One region of the Halopseudomonas sp. 4NH20-0008 genome, then DNA from elsewhere that is predicted to be linked to it. Evidence: predicted binding sites of a transcription regulator. Region 1 holds the regulator's gene; each other region holds the start of a gene.
The links. Region 1 encodes LexA, which represses DNA repair genes until DNA is damaged. Its sites were predicted from a motif close to CTGTNTNNNNANACAG; they were not measured.
Positions count from the first base shown of each region.

Region 2: a site for LexA is predicted at 5,185-5,200, ahead of recN (DNA repair protein RecN). Genes of this name have one in related genera too.
Region 3: a site for LexA is predicted at 2,700-2,715, ahead of recA (recombinase RecA). Genes of this name have one in related genera too.

Region 1 is NZ_BAAJMD010000004.1:159,595-167,699, reverse strand. Features, by position in the region: gene AC27HQ_RS06020 (DUF1653 domain-containing protein) at 130-348, shown strand; gene topA (type I DNA topoisomerase) at 450-3,071, shown strand; gene AC27HQ_RS06010 (DUF6586 family protein) at 3,084-3,593, shown strand; gene AC27HQ_RS06005 (hypothetical protein) at 3,656-3,889, shown strand; gene AC27HQ_RS06000 (SulA-like leucine-rich domain-containing protein) at 3,987-4,505, opposite strand; gene lexA (transcriptional repressor LexA) at 4,518-5,126, opposite strand; gene AC27HQ_RS05990 (TetR/AcrR family transcriptional regulator) at 5,397-6,089, shown strand; gene AC27HQ_RS05985 (L,D-transpeptidase family protein) at 6,200-6,700, shown strand; gene nagZ (beta-N-acetylhexosaminidase) at 6,752-7,738, shown strand; gene AC27HQ_RS05975 (mechanosensitive ion channel family protein) at 7,735-8,105, shown strand, end outside.
Region 2 is NZ_BAAJMD010000020.1:23,671-31,775, forward strand. Features, by position in the region: gene AC27HQ_RS16110 (hypothetical protein) at 1-313, shown strand, start outside; gene dapB (4-hydroxy-tetrahydrodipicolinate reductase) at 389-1,195, opposite strand; gene dnaJ (molecular chaperone DnaJ) at 1,207-2,340, opposite strand; gene dnaK (molecular chaperone DnaK) at 2,474-4,390, opposite strand; gene grpE (nucleotide exchange factor GrpE) at 4,480-5,058, opposite strand; gene recN (DNA repair protein RecN) at 5,224-6,894, shown strand; gene fur (ferric iron uptake transcriptional regulator) at 7,012-7,419, opposite strand; gene AC27HQ_RS16145 (outer membrane protein assembly factor BamE) at 7,549-7,947, shown strand; gene AC27HQ_RS16150 (RnfH family protein) at 8,008-8,105, opposite strand, start outside.
Region 3 is NZ_BAAJMD010000007.1:18,245-26,349, forward strand. Features, by position in the region: gene AC27HQ_RS08535 (MBL fold metallo-hydrolase RNA specificity domain-containing protein) at 1-1,073, shown strand, start outside; gene AC27HQ_RS08540 (regulatory protein RecX) at 1,146-1,589, opposite strand; gene recA (recombinase RecA) at 1,606-2,646, opposite strand; gene AC27HQ_RS08550 (CinA family protein) at 2,762-3,268, opposite strand; gene AC27HQ_RS08555 (glutamine synthetase III family protein) at 3,711-5,885, shown strand; gene AC27HQ_RS08560 (substrate-binding periplasmic protein) at 6,071-6,808, opposite strand; gene AC27HQ_RS08565 (zinc-binding dehydrogenase) at 7,204-8,105, shown strand, end outside.

The DNA of each region.
Region 1 (8,105 bases):
TATGCGAAGCCTACGATTTGCACAGATTCAGCAGAATGGATTTCAGCAAAATTAGACGAGTTACTAAAACGATACGCTAACCTGTTGAATACAAAATAACTACGAGTCATATCTGAGAAGGAAAGAGAGATGTCATTACGCCCCGGACTCTACCGCCACTATAAAGGAAAGGATTATCAGGTCCTGGGTGTGGCGACACACTCCGAAACGGAAGAAAGACTGGTGGTGTATCGCACGCTATATGGCGATTTTGACCTCTGGGTAAGGCCGCTGGAGATGTTTGTTGGCACTGTCGAGCTTGACGGCGAGTCAACAGCGCGCTTTACCTTTATCAGCGAAGACGTGTAGGCTCTGGCTCCTTCGTACAGTCAGAACAACGCCACGTTGCTTCTGCACCTACTATTGCCTCTGGCAATTCAGAATTGATAGCGCTAGGAATACAGTTACCCATGGGAAAAGCACTGGTCATCGTTGAGTCTCCAGCTAAAGCCAAGACAATCAACAAGTATCTTGGTAACGATTTCGTTGTGAAATCGAGCATTGGACATATTCGAGATTTGCCCACCAGCGGCAGTGCAAAAACCGAAAGCAAACCCAAGGGTGGTCGCAAGGCTGCTTCGGCGCCGGTAGAAGACAAGCAGGTCAAGGCACGCATGCAACTGGTGCGGCGCATGGGTGTGGATCCGGACAATGGCTGGAAAGCCCAGTACGAAATCCTGCCCGGCAAGGAAAAGGTCATCGACGAGCTGCGCCGGCTGGCCAAGGACGCCGACACCATCTACCTGGCAACGGATTTGGACCGTGAAGGAGAGGCCATTGCCTGGCACTTGCGCGAGTCCATCGGTGGCGATGAGTCACGCTACAAGCGTGTCGTGTTCAACGAGATCACCAAAAAAGCCATTCAGGAGGCGTTCTCCAAGCCCGGTCAGCTGGATCTGAATCGGGTCAACGCTCAGCAGGCACGGCGCTTTCTCGATCGTGTGGTGGGCTATATGGTCTCGCCGCTGCTGTGGCAGAAGATCGCCCGTGGCCTGTCTGCCGGGCGCGTACAGTCGGTGGCGGTAAAACTGATTGTCGACCGTGAGCGTGAGATCCGAGCCTTCATCCCCGAGGAGTTCTGGGAGATTCACGCTCTGTTGAATACACCCCAGAGCCAGTCAGTACGCTTTGAGGTGGTCAAGGAAAAGGGCGAAAGCTTCCGTCCGGTCAACAAGGCGCAGGCTGACCGTGCTATGGGGTTGCTCAAGGGCGCTGATTACAGCGTCTCCAAGCGTGAGGACAAGCCAACCTCGTCCAAGCCCAATGCACCTTTTATCACATCGACATTGCAGCAGGCCGCCAGCACGCGCCTGGGCTTTGGCGTAAAGAAAACCATGATGATGGCCCAGCGGCTGTATGAAGCTGGCTACATCACCTATATGCGTACCGACTCGACCAATCTGTCGGCCGATGCGATTGGTATGGCGCGTGACTATGTTGAAAAGAACTTCGGCGCCAAGTACCTGCCGGAGAAGCCTAACGTTTACAGCAGCAAGGATGGCGCTCAGGAGGCCCACGAAGCCATCAGGCCATCTGACGTAAAACTCAAGACCGGTGACCTCAAGGGTATGGAAAAAGACGCTGAGCGGCTCTATGAGCTGATCTGGCGTCAGTTCTTGGCCTGTCAGATGACCCCGGCTCAGTATCTGTCTACCTCAATCACTGCCACCGCAGGTGATTTCGAGTTGCGCGCCAAGGGCCGTATCCTCAAGTTTGACGGTTATACTCGGGTCATGCCGCAGCAGGGCAAAGGTGCTGAAGACGAGGTGTTGCCTGACGTCAAGGTCAATGCTGCGTTGGCTCTGCAGCAGTTGGACCCCAAGCAGCACTTTACCAAGCCGCCAGCGCGCTATTCTGAGGCCAGCTTGGTCAAGGAGCTGGAGAAGCGCGGTATTGGCCGCCCCTCGACCTATGCCTCGATCATTTCGACCATTCAGGACCGCGGTTATGTATCGCAGACCAACCGGCGTTTCTACGCTGAGAAAATGGGCGATATCGTCACTGAACGCTTGGCTGAAAGCTTCCCTAATCTGATGGATTACAGCTTTACCGCGACCATGGAAGAGTCGTTGGATGAAGTGGCCCAGGGCGGACTGCCGTGGAAGCGCGTATTGGACGATTTCTATAGCGATTTCAAACTCAAGCTCAGCGTTGCCGAGACGGCCGATCAGGGCAAGGGCATGCGTGCCAATGAGCCGACCCTGACGGATATTCCCTGCAAGGAGTGCGGTCGCCCCATGATGATTCGAACCGCCTCTACAGGTGTGTTCCTGGGTTGTTCAGGTTATGCCTTGCCACCCAAGGAGCGTTGCAAGTCGACGGTCAATCTGGTGCCCGGCAACGAAGTGGCTGCCGATGACGATGAAGGCGAATCCCGGGTGCTGCGTAACAAGCATCGCTGCGCCCTGTGTGGCACCGCAATGGACAGCTATCTGGTGGATGAAAAACGCAAGTTGCACGTTTGCGGTAATAATCCTGATTGTGTTGGCTTCGAGATTGAGCAGGGCCAGTTCAAGATCAAAGGTTATGACGGTCCGTTGCTCGATTGTGACAAGTGTGGCAGCGAGATGCAGTTGAAGACCGGTCGCTTTGGCAAGTATTTCGGCTGTACCAACAGCGAGTGCAAGAATACCCGCAAGCTGCTGAAAAGCGGTGAAGCCGCTCCGCCGAAGATGGACCCGGTGAAGATGCCTGAACTGCGCTGCGACAAGGTCGATGATGTGTTTGTTTTGCGCGATGGTGCATCCGGCATGTTCCTGGCCGCCAGTCAGTTTCCGAAAAATCGTGAAACCAGGGCGCCTCTGGTTAAAGAGCTGATTCCGCATCGCAGCGAGATTGATGCCAAGTACCACTTTCTCCTGGATGCGCCTGTAGCCGATCCCGATGGCAACCCGTCGGTAATTCGTTACAGCCGCAAGACAAAGGAGCAATATGTACAGAGTGAAATAGATGGCAAGCCGAGTGGATGGCGGGCCTTTTATGATGGCAAGCGCTGGACCGTGGATGATGGTCGGGCCAAGGCCAAAGGTTGAGGGTGATTACCCATGGCTAACGAAGTCTATACCCGTACCAATCAGGCAATGTACTTTGCCCGTCTTGCAACCGATGCCTGGGCGGATGTGTTGGCGGCCGATACGCTGACCAGTGTTACTCTGGCGCGCTATCACCGTGAGCACGCACTGTTCCATTTGAATCGGGCGCTGGTGTCGTTGGTGCATGAGGTGGCGGACCGTTATCGCTGGCCTTTGCTTGAGGTTCGCTCGCTGGATCAGGCATTGAATCGGGCCACGGTAGAGCGTTTTCCCGGACCTGAGTTGGCTGAATTGAACGAATTGGCCGAACAACAGGATAGCTGGCTGGGGAGACTCTTGACGGGATGGCAGCAGTTGCAGGCACCGCCCAAGGCGGAGGAAAGTCGTCCGCCAGAAGACAACATGATTGCCTCCAGTGCTCAGCGCCAGGAGCGCCAGTGGGGGCTGGAAGACGCTCGGGAGGCGCAGGCGGCCTTGGCTGAGCGTATCGCCTGCTACCGTGAAGGCATGCTCGAGTGGTAGTCACAATGCGGTGGATGGCGTGTCTGTGTTAGACTGCGCGGCCACGTAAAAGGAGGCCTGAAATGCCATCACCCTTTCTCGAGATTGTTGAACTGGCCAACGGCAAGGTGGCATTGCGTCGCTCCGACGAGGATGCCGAGCCCTTGGTGGTTATCGAGTTCTCGCAGGATGCTCAGGACTATCTGCAGGGGCACTATATTGAAGTAGCCAAGGCCATGATCAGTGCCGGTATGCAGATAGCAGGGCAAGTCATGGAAGAGGGCAGTCCCGAAAGTGAAGATCGGGTTTTGCACTAAAAGGACGGTGGCCAATCCTGCTCAGGCTAGCCACCGCAACCTATCCACTGCCAGCTGACTATTTTCTTCTCCCTTTCTGCCGTCCGGGAGTGGCCTCTCAGGCCGCTACAGCACTGTCCAATCGAATGTTCAGACTGCGGCAACGGCCGTCCCGTGCAGCTTGCGTCAGCAGTGCGCGCCTGAGCGTACCTGCGTCGGTATCCAGCCAGCTGACCACGGTATGGCTGCAGCCTAGGCGCAACAGATCACAACAGAGTTCGAGTGAGTTCATGCCGGACTTGCTGCGCACGATCAGAATACGCTGAGGATCCAGGCCAGCGCTGCGCAGCCAGGCGTGGCTGACGCTATGTGGCGGGTCGAGCAGGGTCAGCCAGCTGTCTGCCACTGACAGACTCAATTCGCGCAGGACCGGTGCCAGCCATTGCAGGCACTGGCGCGGGGCACCATTAAGGCACATTTCGCTGAAGCCGCTGTCGACATCCGGATCCGGAGTTGTGACAACAGGTGGCAGCACCTTTTTTGCGGGTCTAACATAGTGGGTAGCCATCATGGCCTGATGGAAAAGGTCTTCCTGTGTTACTTGGGCAATGCTGGGATGGTGACGGGAATACAACATGATTTATCTCCCTTAGCGGCGAATAACGCCGACACTCAAGCCTTCAATTGTTAATTCCTGTTCTGCCAGGTCTACTTCAATAGGAGCAAACTCAGGATTCTCTGCCAGTAGCAGAACCTTTCGGCCCTGCTTCTGGAACCGTTTGACGGTCACTTCATCACCGATGCGCGCCACAACCACCTGGCCATTACGGGCGATATCGGTGCGGTGTACGGCGAGCAGATCACCATCCATGATGCCAATATCCTTCATGCTCATGCCTTGCACGCGCAGTAAATAGTCAGCCCGTGGACTGAAGAAGGCAGGATCGATCTGGCAGTGGTCTTCAATATTTTCCAATGCCAGTACCGGTGCCCCGGCTGCTACGCGGCCCACGACGGGCAGGCGGTCTTCGCTGCTGTCTTCTTCCTGTTCCGGCAGGCGTATGCCGCGCGAAGCGCCCGGAATCATTTCAATCGCGCCCTTGCGGGCCAGGGCGCGTAGGTGGTCTTCGGCAGCATTGGGCGACTTGAAGCCCAGTACCTTGGCAATATCTACCCGAGTAGGCGGATAACCGTTGGCATCCATGTATTCCTTGATGAAGGCCAAAATCTGTTGCTGCCGTGCGGTCAGTTTCTGCATTGCGTCCACCTGTTTGTATATACAGTAGCTGTGATTATATACAGTTGTTTGTGAAGAGCAAGCAGCGGCGCTTTAGCCATGACGTTCCGTGTCTCAGGTATCGATTAAGGCGCACAGTGTGCAGCAGTTTATTCTGCGCATCCCTTGCTTCAGGTTTTAATATGTTTTACAAGTTGAGCGCGACAGTCCGTCGCGGGTCCCCCGTAATGCTTGACATCAACTGTGTTTGAAACGTATGTTTCAAACAATCGTTTATTTACGGATACCGACATGGCCCATTCTGATACCGTTGAGCGCATCCTTGATGCAGCTGAGCAACTTTTTGCCGAAAAAGGCTTTGCCGAAACCTCCCTGCGGCTGATTACCAGCAAAGCCGGGGTTAACCTGGCTGCGGTCAATTACCATTTCGGTTCCAAGAAAGCGCTCATTCAGGCGGTTTTTGTGCGATTTCTTAACCCCTTTGTCAGTAGCTTGGATCAGGAGCTGGATCGGCAGGGGTTATCCGTGGGCAAGCCGGGTCCTAGCCTCGAACAATTACTTGAAATGCTGGTCAGGCAGGCGCTGACGGTGAAGCCACGCAGCGGCAATGACCTTTCAACTTTCATGCGCCTTTTGGGTCTGGCGTTCAGTCAAAGTCAGGGGCATCTGCGCAAGTATCTGGGAGAGGTATACGGCAAGGTTTTCCATCGGTACATGCAGCTGGTCTTTGCCGCTGCCCCGCAATTGCCTCCGCGTGAACTGTTCTGGCGTGTTCACTTCATGCTGGGCAGTGCAGCCTTTACCATGTCGAGCATGAAGGCCTTGCGGGCTATTGCCGAGGCTGAATTTGATACCCATACCGGGATTGATGAAGTCCTCGCTTTGATGGTGCCTTTTCTAGCCGCTGGCATGCGAGCTGAGGGTGCGATGGCGGTACCCAAGGCTCAGTCACCCGATAGCCGGGTGGTAGCTGAACCGGTCTGATAGCGGTCGCTTGCAGCTTGATTGCCGACTAATCCTGCTCGACTGAGCCGCTCCCTGTTCCCCGATCAGGGCTGATCCGTTATGGTGTGCACTTTGCACCGGAGATGCCCATGGCGCTGGATAACATCCGCGTTTCCCTTGCTTCTCAGCAGTTGGCCGGTTACCGGCAGAACCAGTTGGTGTGCCTGTACCCGATATCGACCGCCTTGAAAGGGCCAGGAGAACGCGAGGGGTCGGGTTGCACGCCACGGGGGCGGCATCGTGTTCGTGCGCGGATTGGCGCCGAGCAACCCCGTGCTGCAGTCTTTGTTGGGCGACGACCTACCGGTGAGATATGGAGCCCTGAGCTGGCTAGTCAGTATCCTCAGCGTGACTGGATTCTGAGTCGCATACTCTGGTTGTGCGGGGAGCAGCCTGGTTTTAATCGAGGCGCTGACTGCGATTCGCAGCGGCGTTTCATCTATATTCACGGTACGCCTGACGATCAACCCATGGGCATTCCCCTGTCTCATGGGTGCATTCGCATGCGCAATGAGGATGTGCTTGAACTCTTTGCCATGACGCCGGTCGGTTGTGCGGTTGAGATCGAAGAGGGGTCGCTGGATGCGTAACCCCGTTTACATGAACCTGTTGGAGTACTTCAGTTGAAACACGGCTCCCTGATGCTGGATGTTGCCGGTACCTGGCTTGACCCCTCTGATCGTCACCTGCTGCGTCAACCTGAAGTCGGTGGGTTGATTCTGTTTTCGCGCAATACCGAGTCGCCTGCCCAGGTGAGAGAGTTGGTACGTTCGATTCGTGCGCTGCGTCCTGACATGCTGATTGCCATAGATCAGGAGGGGGGGCGTGTGCAGCGTTTGCGCCGTGATGTGTTGCGTTTGCCACCCCTGGGCGACATTGGTGCCCTGGTGGAAGGGCAGGCCGAGCAGGTGGCGCACCAGGCGGCCTGGCTGATGGCGACCGAAATCCTAGCCTGCGGCATTGATATCAGTTTTGCCCCGGTGCTGGATCTGGATTATGGCCGTAGCCAGGTGATTGGTGATCGATCCCTGGGTCAGCAGGGGCAACGCGTTGCCGAGCTTGGCAACGCGTATATAGCCGGATTGCATGCCGCCGGTATGGCGGCAACCGGCAAGCACTTCCCTGGGCATGGTTGGGCTGAAGCCGACTCCCACTTTGCCTTGCCGGTGGATGAGCGTGCCGAGGCCGAAATCCGTGCCAGCGATCTGATTCCCTTTGTTGCATTGGCTCGCCAGCTCGATGGGATCATGCCGGCCCACGTCGTCTATCCGGCTGTAGACAGTCTGCCAGCAGGCTTTTCAACCCGCTGGTTGCAAAGCATTCTGCGCACCGAGTTGGGTTTCAAGGGCGTCATTTTCAGTGATGACCTGAGCATGGCGGGTGCGCATGTGGTCGGCGGCATGGTTGAGCGCGTTGATGCGGCTCTGGCAGCGGGTGGTGACATGCTGCTGGTGTGCAACGATCGCGCGGCTGCGGAACAGGCGCTGGTGCATGCGCAACGTCTGCAATTGCACGCACCAGTGCATTTGCCGGTGATGCGTGCTCGGCGCCAGGTGGGTATTGATTACAAATCCGATCCTAATTGGAGGTCGGCTGTTGTTGCTTTGAAAGAGGTGGGTTTGCTGTGACCGGTGTACTGAATGATGTGATCGATGCTTTGCCACTTGATGCCTTGCCGTCGGGTGTTGATGTCTGGGTTTACAAGGTGTTTGCCATTGTCTTTGCTGCTTTGGTACTGGCCTATATAGGCAAGCTGGTACTGGATCGTATCGAAGCCAAGGCAAGAAAAACCCGGAGTGTCTGGGATGATGCGCTGGTGATTGCGGCCCGACGCCCGCTCTGGGTGATGATCTGGAGCATGGGCTTGTTATGGGCAGGGCAGATTACCGCTGAGCAAATGGATGAGGGTGTGGCATCGGCGCTGGACAGTTTTCAGCACGTACTCTTGATTGTGTTGTTGACTTGGTTTCTGTTGCGACTCGTGATCCAGGTCGA
Region 2 (8,105 bases), on a different contig from region 1:
GGAAACCAGCCAGATCCTGCTGCTGTATCAGAACAATATGTTCAGCTCGGTCGGCGTGTACTTCCTGGAGAACCAGGACGGTTTGTTCGATATGCTCGATCAGAGCATCGTAGCTCGTGCCCTGCAGTTGAAAAGCCTCTACCCTGAACAATCTGATGCCCTGCTGCGCCTGGAAAAACAGTACAACTTTATCCAGCCGCGCCTGCAGGATCCGCTGAACAACTGGGTGCCATCCATTGCCGCTTTTTACTTGCAGCGCAATGTGAAGACCCTGAACGACCTGTCACGTGAACAGGTGCTCGGCGAAGCCTGATCCAGTCGATTTAACACAGGCATAAAAAAGGGGCGGTGATCACAGGATCACCGCCCCTTTTTTTGCATGCCGACATCAATCCTTCAGCGACAACACATCCTGCATGTCATACAAACCGGGTGCGCGATCACTTAGCCACAACGCCGATCGCACAGCGCCCTTGGCGAACGTCATGCGACTCGAGGCCTTGTGGGTAATCTCCACCCGCTCACCTTCGGTAGCGAAGAGTACGGTGTGATCACCAACGACATCACCTGCCCGCACCGTCGCAAAACCAATGGTCTCGCGCTCACGCGCACCGGTCTGCCCTTCACGCCCATACACGGCCACCTTGGCCAAATCGCGACCCAGCGCATCAGCCACGACTTCACCCATGCGCAGCGCAGTCCCTGAGGGCGCATCAACCTTGTGCCGGTGGTGGGCCTCGATGATTTCGATATCGGCCTCATCGCCCATGACCCGTGCGGCCATATCAAGCAGCTTGAGGCAGAGATTGACCCCCACACTGAAGTTCGGGGCAAAGACGATGGGTATATCCCGTGCGGCGTCCGCCAACAGCTGCTTCTGCTCGTCACTGAAGCCCGTGGTACCAATGACCATGGCCTTGCCAGCGGCACGGCAGAGCGCCAGGTTGACCAGGGTGCTGCTCGGGTGAGTAAAGTCGATCAACACATCGAAATCATCCAGCACCGCACGCAGATCACCAACTATGGTCACATTCAGACGACCAAGACCAGCCAGCTCACCGGCGTCAGCACCGACCAGGGTGCTTTCCGGCCGCTCAATGGCAGCGCTGAGTTGCGCGCCATCCGCCTGCCCGACCGCTTCAATCAAGGTCTTGCCCATGCGTCCGGCCGCACCGATAACCGCTATTCGTCTCATGCCTGCTCCGCTCAGAATTTCATGTCTTCAAAGAAGTTCTTTACCCCATCGAACCAGCTCTTGGCCCGCGGCGATTGATCCGCGCCTTCGGCCTGGAGGGTTTCACGCAACTCCTGCAGCAGCTCACGCTGACGCTTCGTCAGGTTGACCGGGGTTTCGACCACCACGCGACACAACAGGTCACCTGGCGCGCCACCGCGCACCGGTACCACACCCTTGCCACGCAGACGGAACAGCTTACCGGTTTGCGCGCCCTCGGGAATCTTCAGCTTGACCCGACCATCCAGGGTTGGTACTTCCAGCTCACCACCCAAGGCCGCATCAACAAAGCTGATCGGCACTTCACAATGCAGGTTCTTGCCGTCGCGCTGGAACAGCTTGTGTTCACGCACCGACACCACCACGTACAAATCACCGGAGGGGCCGCCATTCACACCGGCCTCACCCTCACCCGCCAGACGGATACGGTCACCGGTATCGACACCGGCCGGGATCTTGACCGACAGCGTCTTCTGCTCTTCCACCCGGCCGTGACCGTGGCAGTCATTACAAGGGTCGGTGATCATCTTGCCTGTGCCATGGCAACGCGGACAGGTCTGCTGCACCGAGAAAAAGCCCTGCTGCATGCGCACCTGGCCATGCCCACCACAAGTAGTACAGGTAACCGGGCTGGTGCCCTTTTTGGCGCCGCTGCCATCGCAGGTTTTACAACCCACCAGCGTGGGTACGCGAATCTTCTGCTCCGAACCCCTTACCGCCTCTTCCAGATCCAGCTCCAGGGTATAACGCAGATCGCTGCCGCGCTGCGCACTGGAACGACCACGGCCGCCGCCACCACCAAAAATGTCACCGAAAACATCACCGAAGATATCGGAAAAGTTGCCGCCACCAAAACCGGCGCCACCTCCGCCCATGCCCTGATCGACTCCGGCATGACCGTACTGATCATAGGCCGCACGCTTTTGCGCGTCGGTCAGGACTTCGTAGGCCTCATTGGCCTCCTTGAATTTGTCTTCCGCCGCCTTGTCATCCGGATTGCGGTCCGGATGGTGCTTCATGGCCAGCCGGCGATAGGCCTTTTTCAGCTCTGCCTCGCTGGCACCGCGCTCCACACCCAGCACTTCATAGTAATCACGCTTGGCCATCGTTCTGATTTCCTTTGACGGGATGAATAAGGCACCCCTTGGCACAAACGGCAACGCGGGAATAGCTCCCGCGTTGCCTGGTGATAATCTGCCACCCCCGCCAGGACGGGGGTGACTGCCCTAGTGTCAGGACTTATTTGTTGTCCTTGACCTCTTCAAACTCGGCATCGACAACATCATCACCGGCATCCTGCTGACCGCCATCCTGGGCACCGCCTTCAGCGGCCTGTGCCTGCTCGGCGTACATCTTCTGAACCAGCGGACCGGACGCTTCAGACAAGGCATTGATCTTGGCTTCAATCTCGTCCTTGCTGTCGCCCTTGATCGCCACTTCCAGATCAGCCAGCGCTGTCTCGATAGCGGTTTTCTCGGCATCGGTTGCCTTGTCGCCGGCTTCCTTCAGCGTCTTGCGGGTCGCATGCACCAGCTGATCGCCCTGGTTGCGGGCGGTAGCCAGCTCCTCGAACTTGCGATCTTCATCGGCGTTGGCCTCGGCATCGCGCACCATCTTCTCGATCTCTTCTTCGCTCAGACCGGAAGAGGCCTTGATCACGATCGACTGCTGCTTGCCAGTCGCCTTGTCCTTGGCCGAAACGTTGAGAATACCGTTGGCATCCAGATCGAAGCTGACTTCAACCTGGGGTACGCCACGCGGTGCCGGCGGGATGTCGGCCAGATCGAAGCGACCCAGCGACTTGTTCTGTCCGGCCTGCTTGCGCTCACCCTGCAGCACGTGAATGGTCACGGCCGTCTGGTTGTCATCAGCGGTCGAGAACACCTGCGACTTCTTGGTCGGGATGGTGGTGTTTTTCTCGATCAGCGTGGTCATCACGCCACCCATGGTTTCAATACCCAGCGACAGCGGGGTCACGTCCAGCAGCAGCACGTCTTTCACGTCACCGGAGAGCACCGCGCCCTGAATCGCAGCGCCTACGGCAACGGCTTCATCCGGGTTGACGTCCTTGCGTGGCTCCTTGTTGAAGAACTCGGCAACGGCCTTCTGCACCATCGGCATGCGGGTCTGACCACCGACCAGAATCACTTCGTTGATCTCGGATACATCCAGACCGGCATCCTTCATCGCCACTTTGCAGGGCTCAAGGCTGCGCTTGACCAGATCTTCAACCAGCGACTCGAGTTTGGCCCGGGTCACCTTGACGTTCAGGTGCTTGGGGCCGGACGCATCAGCGGTAATGTACGGCAGGTTGACGTCGGTCTGGCTGCTGGAAGACAGCTCGATCTTGGCCTTTTCAGCGGCTTCTTTCAGGCGCTGCAGGGCCAGCGGATCGTTGTGCAGGTCAACGCCGTTTTCCTTCTTGAACTCCTCGGCCAGATAATCGATCAGACGCATGTCGAAATCTTCACCACCGAGGAAAGTATCACCGTTGGTGGCCAACACTTCGAACTGGTGCTCGCCGTCAACTTCGGCAATCTCGATCACCGACACGTCGAAGGTACCGCCACCCAGGTCATACACCACGATGGTCGAGTCGCCACGGGCCTTGTCCATGCCGTAGGCAAGGGCAGCGGCGGTCGGCTCGTTGATGATGCGCTTGACGTCAAGACCGGCGATGCGACCGGCATCCTTGGTAGCCTGACGCTGACTGTCATTGAAATAGGCCGGAACGGTGATGACCGCCTCGGTCACAGGCTCACCCAGGTAATCCTCGGCGGTCTTCTTCATTTTTTTCAGCACTTCGGCAGAAATCTGCGGCGGCGCCATTTTTTCGCCCTTGACCTCAACCCAGGCATCGCCGTTATCCGCCTTGACGATCTTGTAGGGCACCAGCTTGATGTCCTTCTGGACCACGTCTTCTTCAAAACGACGGCCGATCAGACGCTTGACCGCGTTCAGGGTGTTCTGCGGGTTGGTGACCGACTGGCGCTTGGCAGACTGACCAACCAGGGTTTCGCCGTCGCCGGTGAAGGCAACAATCGACGGGGTGGTTCGGCCGCCTTCGGCGTTCTCGATCACCTTGGCCACGCCGTTTTCCATGATGGCGACACAGGAGTTGGTAGTCCCCAGGTCAATACCGATAATCTTGCCCATAACATTTTCTCCGATTCTGCATGCCGCGGTTACCGGCGGCGTGGTTTAAGTCTTGTGATGAACCCTAGATGGGGTCAGCGAAAATAATTTCAAGCCTGCTCGTCAATTGAGGTCGCATCCGGCTTGCCACTGGTAGCCTTGCTGACCACCACCATGGCCGGGCGCAACAGCCGCCCGCTGATGGTGTAACCCTTCTGGAATACGCGGATCACGGTATTGGGTTCGACATTACCGCTCTCTTCCATGGCCATGGCCTGATGGAGCTCCGGATTGAAGGGCTCGCCATGCGGATCAACCGGGGCGATCTGAAAACGGCCCAGGGTCTCGGCAAACATCTTGATGGTCAGCTCCATGCCTTCACGCATGGGCTTGATGGCTGCATCGTTGGGATCCGACAGCTCCAGACCACGCTCCAGGCTTTCCAGCACGGGCAGCAGATCCTGGGCAAAACGCTCGAGGGCGAACTTGTGCGCCTTCTCCACATCCTGCTCGGCGCGACGGCGCACGTTCTGGACGTCAGCGGCGGCACGCAGCAGCTGGTCCTGCGCTGTTGCCAGCTGCTCTTCCAGGCTCTCTACACGTGCGGCCAGGTCATCACCCGTAGTGACATCAACGCCATCGTCACTCTGTGCCTGTGCGGCCTGATCCTGTCTGTGTTCGTCTGACATCGGCTTCTCCCCTTATACTGTCGGGCGCTCCAGCACCCATCCAACGAATAGTTGCACCCTATATGGGGACTTTGTTCGCCGCTTCAAGGGCTAATGAACAGAGACTTGTCTGCCCCAACCAAACTACTGTATAAATAACCAGAGTCTTTTTCGTGGAGTACTGTCATGCTGGTGCATCTGGCGGTGAATAATTATGCGATTGTCGATCATCTGGAGCTGGAGCTCGCCAGCGGCATGACCGTGATCAGCGGAGAAACCGGCGCCGGCAAGTCGATCATGCTTGACGCCCTGGCGCTGACCCTGGGTGATCGCGCCGACAGCGGTGCAGTGCGCCCCGGCACTGACAAGGCCGACATTCTCGCCACCTTTGACATCAGCCATATCCCCGAAGCCCACGCCTGGTTGGCCGAACGCGACCTGGCCAGCGACGAGCCACAGGTTATTCTGCGCCGGGTAATCACCGCCGAGGGTCGCTCACGCGGCTATATCAACGGCAGTCCCTGCCCGCAGCAGGATCTCAAGGCGTTGGGTGAAATGCTGATTGACATTCACAGTCAGCACGAACACCAATCCCTGCTCAAGGTCGACACCCACCGCCGCCTGCTCGACGATTACGCCGGCTGCAGTGAACTGGCAAGGCAGGTACAACTGGCCGCACAGCGCTGCAAACAAACCGAACAGGCGCTGACCCGCGCCAGCCAGCAGGGCGATGAGGTCAGTTCACGTCTGCAGCTGCTGACCTATCAACTGGAAGAACTGGATAACCTTAGCCTGCAGGATGGCGAACTGGATGAACTGGAGCGCGAACAGCGCCAATTGGCCAATGCCGAGCAAATCATGCAGTCCTGCCAGCAGGTCATCAATCTGTGCAGCGAAAATGATTCCGGCAGCGTCCTGCAGGCCCTGACCGCCAGCCTCAGCCGTCTCAGTGGCCTGGCAGAACACAGCCGCAACCTTGACGAAGCCCACAATCTGCTGGCCAGTGCGCAAATTCAGGTTGAGGAAGCAGTCGGCGAACTGACCCGCTATCTGGATCATTTCGAGGCTGACCCCGAACGTCAGCAAGTGGTCGAAGAGCGCCTTGGCCTGATCCACGATCTGGCCCGCAAGCACCGGGTCAACCCGGAAGAACTGCCTGCCCTGCAGCAGCGCCTGATAGACGAACTTGAAAGCCTGCAACAGCAGAATCTGGATGCCGACCAACTGGCGGAAGAGCTTGAAGCCTACCGCGAGCACTACCAAAAACTGGCGGAGGAGCTGTCGGGACTGCGCAAAACCGCTGCGGAAAAACTGGAAAATGCCGTCACCCATGAAATACAGCAACTGGGCATGCCCGGTGGGCGCGTGCAAATTCAGCTCAGCCCGCAGGAACTGAACACCAGCCCGCCACATGGGCTGGAAACGGTTGAACTGCTGATCAGCGCCAACCCCGGCCAGCCGGCCAAACCCTTGGCCAAAGTGGCCTCGGGTGGTGAGCTGTCACGTATCAGTCTGGGCATACAGGTCACCACAGCTCAAACCTCACGGGTGCCGACGCTGGTCTTTGATGAAGTGGACGTGGGTATCGGCGGCCCCACCGCCGAGATTGTCGGCGGCATGCTACGCCGTCTGGGTGAGCATGGTCAGGTGCTGACCGTCACCCACCTGCCCCAGGTCGCCGCCCAGGGTCACCACCATCTTTTTGTGCGCAAGGAGCAAAGCAGCGACTCCACCAGCACCCGGATCGACAATCTGAATGCCGATGGCCGCATCAATGAAGTCGCGCGCATGCTGGGTGGAATCGATATGACCGAGGAATCGCTGGCCCACGCGAAGAAGCTGCTGTCGGCGGTCTAGCTGGAAGCTGGAACAGTCTGAGCTCGCGACCTTGCCTGTCAAGTCAATATAAGTGAGCGCGCCGCACGAATCACTTCAAGCTTCCAGCTTAAAGCTTCGAGCTAAAGAAAAAGGCGCCTAGGCGCCCTTTTTCTTTACATACAAAACCAGATTATGGTCCACAAGCTCAAAACCGTGCTCCTTGACAATCTCGCGCTGCCGGCGCTCGATCTCCGGATCAAAAAATTCCACCACTTCGCCAGTATCGACACAGACCATATGATCATGGTGATCGCCGTCGGCCAGTTCGAACACCGCATGGCCGCCATCAAAGTTATGGCGCACGACCAAACCAGCGGACTCGAACTGGGTCAGAACCCTGTATACGGTAGCCAGACCAACATCTTCGTCGGCTTCCATCAGTGCCTTGTAGACGTCCTCGGCGCTCATATGACGTTCCGCAGAGTTGTCCAGCATCTGCAGGATTTTCACACGCGGCAGGGTGACCTTAAGGCCAGCTTTACGGAGTTCTTGATTCTCAACCATGTCAGTTTCTCGTTCAGCGCTTCGCAGGGCGGGATCAGTCGGGTATGATTCAGGGCTATTCAGCCATTTCACGATAGTGGATGTTACCACGCGATGCCAATTAGCTTACACCGAATCCTCTGTATCCTTATGTGTGCCTCCCTTCTGGGTCTTGCTGGCTGCAGCTTTCCGGGCGTCTACAAGATCGACATTCAGCAGGGCAATGTCGTGACGCAGGAGATGGTCAACCAACTGCGTCCGGGCATGACCAGCCGCCAGGTGCGCTTTATCATGGGCACCCCCTTGATTCAGGATACCTTTCATCCAAATCGCTGGGACTATCTCTACAGCATGCAGGCCGGCCACCAGACACGCACTCAGGAACGGGTCAGCCTGACCTTTGAGAATGATCTGTTAGTCGGACTGGCTGGCGACTTTATTCCAGGCACCAGCCGAGATGAAGCGATCATGAGCCGAGACAGCGCTGCAGACCCGGTAATTGAAACCTACCCTGTCGATATGGGCGCGCCGCTGGGTACAGGCGAGTAATAAAAAAAGGGGCGGCCTTTCGGCAGCCCCTGTCCTTATCCGATCAGACCATCACCCGCTTCAGTCTTCCTTTGCTTCCTTGGCCTTGGCCGCGCGCTGCTTGCGTACTTCCTTGGGGTCGGCCAACAGAGGACGATAAAGCTCAACTCGCTCACCCG
Region 3 (8,105 bases), on a different contig from region 1:
AAAACCGTTGGCGCCAGCGTTCCGGTAAACCGCTGGTCACGCCGCTTTATACCCTCAAGGATGTTGAGCGCACGCTGGAAATGCTCAGCCCAGTTGAGTACAACACCACGCTGGGGTTCAGCGAGGGTTTTGAGCTGTGCTTCCATGAGGCCGGGCATATTCTCGGTTCGGCGATTGTTGAGATCACCATCCATGAAGCGCACAACTTGACACGCAAGCTGGTGTTTTCCGGCGACCTGGGCAATGACTGCTCGCCCCTGCTGCGTGACCCGGCTACCCTGGCTGAAGCAGACCTGGTTCTGCTGGAATCGACCTACGGTGACCGTGATCACCGCGCGCTGGATGACACGCTGGACGAGCTGAAACAGATTTTGCATGACGCCTGGAAAGGCGGCGGTAATGTGCTGATTCCGTCCTTTGCCGTGGGCCGTACCCAGGATCTGCTTTACTACCTCGGCAAGTTTTACCAAGAGGGCGCGCTCAAGCAACAGGCGGTCTTCCTCGACAGCCCCATGGCGATTGCCGCAACGGCCATCTACGACCGTCACCGGCAGAATTTCAATCATGAACATCAGGATGAGATTGAAGGTAACGGTAAGGGCACACTGAAGAACTGGCTCCCTATTCTCAAATGCACCCAAACACCTGAAGAGTCGATGGCGATCAACCGCATCACCCAGGGCGCAATCATTATTGCCGGAGCCGGCATGTGCAATGGCGGGCGTATCGTGCACCACTTCAAGCACAACCTGTGGCGGGAGAACTGCCATGTCATCTTCCCCGGTTTTCAGGCCAAGGGCACCCTCGGTAGACGCCTGGTAGACGGCGAGAAGAACATACGCGTGATTCATCAGAGTCTAGCAGTGAAAGCACAGCTACATACGCTCGGCGGCTTTTCTGCCCACGCAGGGCAGTCACAGCTGATCAACTGGCTCAAGCACTTCAAGCACAGCCCGGAAATCTATCTGGTACATGGCGAGCTGGAGAAAAGTCAGGCGCTGGCAACGGCGATCAAGGATCAACTCGGCTGGCTGGCCACTATTCCTGAGCAACAGGAACAGATCGCCTTCTGAAGCCAGATGGTCTCGCCACCAGGCTGGCCGTATAAAAGACCCTAGTATGAATGTCTGATGACTGACTCTGAATCAGTCGTCAGGCAGTCCGGCAAATCCCCGGTACTGCATGAAGCGCTGCTGCTTGCCGCGCTCTGCCAGATCACTGGCCAGGCCTTCGGGAAAGCGCTTGCTGAACACCTCGTTGGCCAATGCCGCCCAATCACAGTGACTGCTGAGCAACGTGCGTTCAATCAGATTGTCGTGAACGCCGCGCTGACGCAATTCCTCGCGAAGACGTAGCGGGCCGATACCGCGTTGATGCCGGGCATGGATATAGGCTTCGCAGAAACGTTCATCACTGAGCAGGCCCTGTTCCTCGAGCCGATCCAGTACCGCTTCTGTCTCCGCCCTGTCCGCACCCCGCTGATGCAGCTTGCGCTGCATCTCGCGACGACTGTGCTCGCGCCGGGCTATCAGGTCCAGCGCGCAGCACCTGATGGCATTGGCGCCATCAAGCTGGGTGCGGGTAAACATGCTTCAGACGCGCCGCTCAGGCGTCCAGGTCGGCGCCAACCTCGGCGCTGACCGCAGGATTCTTGGTCGGCTTGGGCAGCAGCTGATCGCGAATGGCCTTTTCGATCTCGTCGGCAATCGCGGGATTTTCTTCCATGTACTTGGCGGCGTTGGCCTTGCCCTGCCCGATCTTGTTGCCCTTGTAGGCGTACCAGGCACCGGACTTCTCGACCAGACCAATCTGCACACCCAGATCGATAATCTCGGCATTGTGATAGATACCGCTGCCATACAGGATCTGGAATTCGGCCTGTTTGAAGGGTGGCGCGACCTTGTTCTTGACTACCTTGACGCGGGTCTCACTACCGACCACTTCGTCGCCATCCTTGACCGCACCGGTACGGCGAATATCCAGACGCACCGAGGCATAGAACTTCAGCGCGTTACCACCCGTGGTGGTTTCCGGGTTGCCGAACATCACACCGATCTTCATGCGGATCTGGTTGATGAAGATCACCAGACAGTTGGCGTTCTTGATGTTACCGGTAATCTTACGCAGGGCCTGGGACATCAGGCGGGCCTGAACGCCAACGTGGTGGTCACCCATCTCGCCTTCGATTTCGGCCTTGGGTACCAGCGCCGCTACCGAGTCGATGATGATCACGTCTACTGCGTTGGAGCGCACCAGCATGTCGGTGATTTCCAGCGCCTGCTCACCGGTGTCCGGCTGGGAGACCAGCAGATCATCGACATTGACGCCAAGCTTGGCAGCATATTCCGGGTCCAGTGCGTGCTCGGCATCAACGAAGGCGCAGGTGGCGCCCTGCTTCTGGGCCTGGGCAATGACCGACAGGGTCAGGGTGGTTTTACCGGAAGACTCAGGGCCGTAGATTTCGACGACCCGGCCCTTGGGCAGACCGCCCAGACCCAGGGCGATGTCCAGACCCAGGGAGCCGGTGGAAATGGCTGGAATCGCCATACGCTCATGGTCGCCCATGCGCATCACGGCGCCCTTGCCAAACTGACGTTCAATCTGACCCAAAGCCGCGGCAAGCGCCTTTTTCTTGTTGTCGTCCATTGTGTGCATCCTCTTGGTATGGTGGGCGCCGCGGCGCACTTTTCAACAAACTACTGTATATATGGTCAGTATTATTCCACAGAAGTTCGCCCGCGCCTACCCCCCTGGCAATGACTCACTCACCCCACTCCGATGTGTACTTGAACAGGCCCTCCAATGCCCGCAATACCGTTTGTGCCCGCACAGATCGGCGGTCCCCGCGCAGCCGGCGACATTCACTGACCAGTTGTCCATCAGGCCCGGACCAGGCAAACCACACCGTACCTACCGGCTTCTCGGTGCTGCCTCCGTCAGGCCCGGCAATACCGCTGACGGCCACGGCTATCTGCGCTCCGGCGGCTTCCCGAGCCCCCGCCGCCATGGCGCGGACCACTAGCTCACTGACCGCGCCGTGTTGTTGCAGATCGTCTGCGCTGACACCCAGCCAACGTTGCTTGCTGGCATTGGCGTAGGTCACAAATCCGGTTTCGAACCAGGCTGAACTGCCGCTGACACGGGTAATTGCTTCGGCTATACCACCTCCCGTACAGGACTCCGCTGTGGTGGCTGTCCAGCCGCTGCGCCGCAGTACAGCGCCCAGACGCGCAGCAGCAGAATCAATCAAAGGGTCGTATTGCGACATGCCTGTTCCTCGGTAATAAGGGCGTTACGCTGCCCTGACTATGCCAGCCTGCGTCAACAGATTCATCCCCTTCAGTAGGCCGGTGACATGCCTGACTGGATTTGTGCGCTAGCGGCAATGGCAAGGACAGTCAGCGCGACCATTTTCCAGTGTTGTATCCTGGTGCTTCGTGCACCTTCTTAGCCCAATTTGCCTACTAAAGCGGCTCAATTCTGCAGTTTGCCCTGGTGACCATTCGTTAAAACCAGGGCTTTGCGGGGGACGAATATTTTCCAGGGTATTGGTCTGCTTTTTGCGTGTGACAGGAATTGGGCAGCAATACTGCATGGTCCCCGGCCGGTTTCATTGCATTGCTCATCAACTTTCTCTCATGGAACTGAGCTTCCCGACACCCGCCGGGAATGGAAAACAGCTCAACAACTACCGCATTAAAGGATAAAAAATGAGCATAAACGAATCCCGCCTGGCTGCCATTTCACACATCACCAGCCGTGCAAAAATCGCCGTAAACAAACCAGAACCTCTGGATGATATCTGGGCAACAGATGTATTCAATCTGGCCCGCATGGAGCAGATGCTCAGCAAGGCGGCATTCAAGGCAGTCAAGAAAACCGTCCAAACCAGTGCGCCACTGGCTCCTGCGGTGGCGGACGTGGTGGCCGCAGCAATGAAAAGCTGGGCGCTGTCCAAAGGCGTCAAGTTCTTCTCACATATCTTCTATCCGATGACCAATATCACCGCCGAAAAACACGACGGTTTTATTCTGACCAACTCGGACGGTAATGCCATTACCGAGTTTGCCGGAAGTTTGTTGATCAAGGGCGAGCCCGATGGCTCGTCCTTCCCCAACGGCAGTCTGCGCATGACCAATGCTGCCCGTGGCTACACCGCCTGGGATCCCACCAGCCCAGCGTTCATCATGCATACCGACAACGGTTCAACCTTGATGATCCCCAGCGTTTTCATGTCCTGGACAGGTGAAGCGCTAGACAAGAAAATCCCCTTGTTGCGCTCCAACGCTGCGATGGATACGGCAGCGCGCAAGGTGCTGACGCTGATGGGCGAAACCGACATCGGCACCCTGAACTCAAGCTGCGGTGCGGAGCAGGAGTACTTCCTGGTCGATCTCAATTTTGCCAATGCCCGCCCGGATCTGCTGCTGGCTGGCCGGACTCTGTTTGGCGCATCCCCCGCCAAGGGTCAGCAGTTTGATGACCATTACTTCGGTGCGATACCCGAGCGCGTCCAGGTCTTCATGCAGGATTTTGAAGACCAGCTGTATCGCCTGGGCATCCCCGCCAAGACCCATCACAACGAAGTCGCTCCTGGCCAATTTGAAATTGCTCCCTACTTTGAGTCCGCCAACGTCGCTGCCGACCATCAGCAGCTGATGATGACCCTGATGAAAAGTACGGCGAAGAAACACGGCTTTATGTGCCTGTTGCATGAAAAGCCCTTTGCCGGTGTCAATGGGTCTGGCAAGCACGTTAACTGGTCTGTCGGTAATGCGACCCAGGGCAACCTGCTGGACCCAGGCAGCACACCACACGACAACCTGTACTTTTTGCTGTTCTGTGGCGCAGTGATTCGCGGCGTCCATAAATACGGGCCATTGCTGCGCGCCGTTATTGCTTCGGCCTCCAATGACCATCGTCTGGGCGCCAACGAGGCACCGCCGGCGATCCTCTCGGTGTACCTGGGTGATCAACTGGAAAAAGTCTTCCAGGATATCAAGGATGGCAAAATCGCTTCGTCCACTCAGGGCGGGGAGATGGACCTGGGGCTGTCACAGATTCTAAAGTTCGAGCGCGATCCGGGTGACCGCAACCGCACCTCACCCTTCGCCTTTACCGGCAATCGTTTCGAATTCCGTGCCGTTGGCTCGGCGCAATCAGTATCCGGTCCATTGGTGGCGATGAACACCATGTTGGCGGACTCCCTGGACTGGATTGCAGAAAAGCTCGAGACCGAACTGGCCAAGGGTTCAGCCAAGACAGCAGCCGTGCTGACAGTCTTGAAAACCTTGATGGAAGAGCATGGCAACGTGGTCTTCGGCGGTGATGGTTACTCCGCTGAGTGGCATAAAATGGCCGTTGAAGAGCGCGGCCTGAAAAACCTGCCTACCTCCGCCGATGCACTCCCCTACCTGCGCGACGAGTCTATCCGTGAGCTGTTTTCAAGGACCGGCGTGCTGTCACCGGTCGAACTTGAAAGCCGCTTCGAGGTCTACGCCGAGCAATACATTCTGTCCATCGAGGTCGAAGCCAAACTGGTGATCGAGATGGCCAAAACCATGATCTATCCCTCAGCCAGCCAGTATCTTGGTGAGTTGGCCATGACCAGTTCCGGCATGACGGGCCTGGGCATCCAGCTGGATAGCTCGATTGCCAGCTCCATTGCCGCTGAAACCAATGCCATGATTGCCGCCGTTGCTGAGCTTTCTACCGCTATCGGCAAGCATGACTTTGACTCAATCGAAGCCCATATGAACTTCTGTGCCCACGACATCCGCAAGCTGATGGATAAAGTTCGATCGCATGCCGATGCCCTGGAAACCGAAGTGGCAGACACCCTGTGGCCTCTGCCAAAATACCGCGAAATGCTGTTTATCAAGTAGAACGCAGGCTGATTTACAGGCAACAAAAAAGGCCAGAGAGCTGATTTCTCTGGCCTTTTTTGCATCCGGATCAAATCATTCCCCATGATCGCGCAATGGCAAATCTAACGATGTCCCGCCGCCGAAGGTCCTCTGGCAAGTGTCCTTGATAGTCAGCCCAACTGTTACTCCCACGTTATGTAACACTAGGGCTCCAGTCCATAGCCCGCCATGATACGGTCGCGGGTTCCATCCTCTTGATATCGGGCAATCAGGGCATTGAGCTGGTTAATGGTTTCACTGGGAAAATCTTTATGGCAGGCCATCCAGAGTTCATAACGCTTTTCGCTCTGGAAGGCAGGCAGCAGCCTGGTGCCGCTCAGTTGAGCGATATAAGGTCCGGCAATGCTACCGACGACCCAGAGATCTATACGGTCGTGCAGCAACTTGTCGAAGCTGCTGCCCTCTCCACCGAGGGCTTCAACCTCTACGCCCTGATCGATGACCCATTGCACGTAGGTATCACCCAGCTGTCCGCCGACTCGCCAGTTCTGCGCCTCTTCGAGACTGTTCAGGTGAACCGGGCGTTCGGCCAGGGAAAAGAGCGTCACATACTCGGCCGATAAGGGTCCGACCCACTGGTAGTGTGGTTCGCGCCGGGTACTTCTGGCGGCAGAATAAAAGCAGGTATTGGGTTGTGTACGCGCACTTCGCTCGGCACGGGTCCAGGGTATGATCACATGCTCTGTACTGATACCCAGCTCATCGAACGCGGCCTGGAGCAGAAGCCCGTTGGTGCCCTCCACCGTCGTCTCGGTCTGAATATTGAATGGCGGATAATGATCGGCATACAGGCGAACGGCGTCTTGCGCCATGGCGGGCAGGCCAGGCCCCAGCATGGCAAAAAGCGTTGTACAGGTTATGACCAGCCCAGCCTTGTTCATGGGCGCTCCACGGAGTTCCAATGACAGTTATCAGAAACGGTTAGCTTTTCACAGGTAAGCTAGCACAGCTTAGCTACAGATCGGTCTTGCTGCTGACTGAATCATATCCTGTTTCAAAGTACTCCGGGGCTTTGGCCCAGGTCTGCTATCAGATCATGTCCTTAGCTAACTTGACCGTTTGAGTAAGAAGTTAAAGGCAGGGCCTGCCTCTTTGCTGAAGCGGTTTTTTGCGTCATAAACGCTGGTGATCGGATGATATCGCCATGTTTACGACCTAATTGGCACCGACTAGCCTATGATTAGTCGCGTGGCCCGAGCGCATCACCGACCCTATTCACTAAACCCATCAATGGCCCAACTCCATTGATTCGATTTAACGATTGCAGGAGAACAACGTGTCAGACACCAACATCGAACTTGTTTCAACCATCAGTGAAGACAACAAGCTGGAACTTGCCCTGCGCGAAATCGAGATACCCCAGCCCGGCGAGAATGACGTGATCATCCGCATCGAAGCGGCCCCCATCAACCCGTCCGACCTGGGCGTGATGTTCAGTGTGGCGGATATGACAACTGCCAGCCAATCCGGCAGCGCCGAGCGCCCGGTCATAAGTGCCGACGTTCCCGCCAAGTTCATGGGCGCCGTTAAAAAGCGCGTCGGTAAGGCGATACCCGTGGGCAACGAAGGCGCCGGCACCGTCATCGCAGCCGGCTCATCCGCCGCTGCACAAAGTCTGATGGGCAAAACCGTTGCGTTCATTGGCGGCGGTAGCTACCGCAAATACCTGCGCGCCAACGTACAAAGCTGTCTGGAGCTGGAGTCGGGTACCACGGCAGTCGAAGCCGCTTCCAGCTTCGTTAACCCGCTGACCGCCCTGGCCATGGTAGAGACCATGCGCGCCGAAGGTCACAAGGCAATCGTCCATGCGGCCGCCGCCTCCAACCTCGGACAAATGCTCAACCGCATCTGTATCGCCGACGGCATCGACCTGGTCAATATCGTCCGCAAGCCTGAACAGGAAGCGCTGCTGCGCGACCAAGGTGCCAAGTACGTGGTCAACTCCAGCAGCGACAGCTTTATGGCCGACCTGACCCAGGCACTGATCGAAACCGGCGCAACCATTGCCTTCGACCCTATCGGTGGCGGCAAATTGGCCAGCGATATTCTCACCTGCATGGAAGCCGCCGTTTCTCGCGACATCACTGAATACAGCGTGTATGGATCGACCATCTTCAAACAGGTGTATATCTATGGCGGCCTGGATCGCGGCCCGATCACCCTTAACCGCACCTTCGG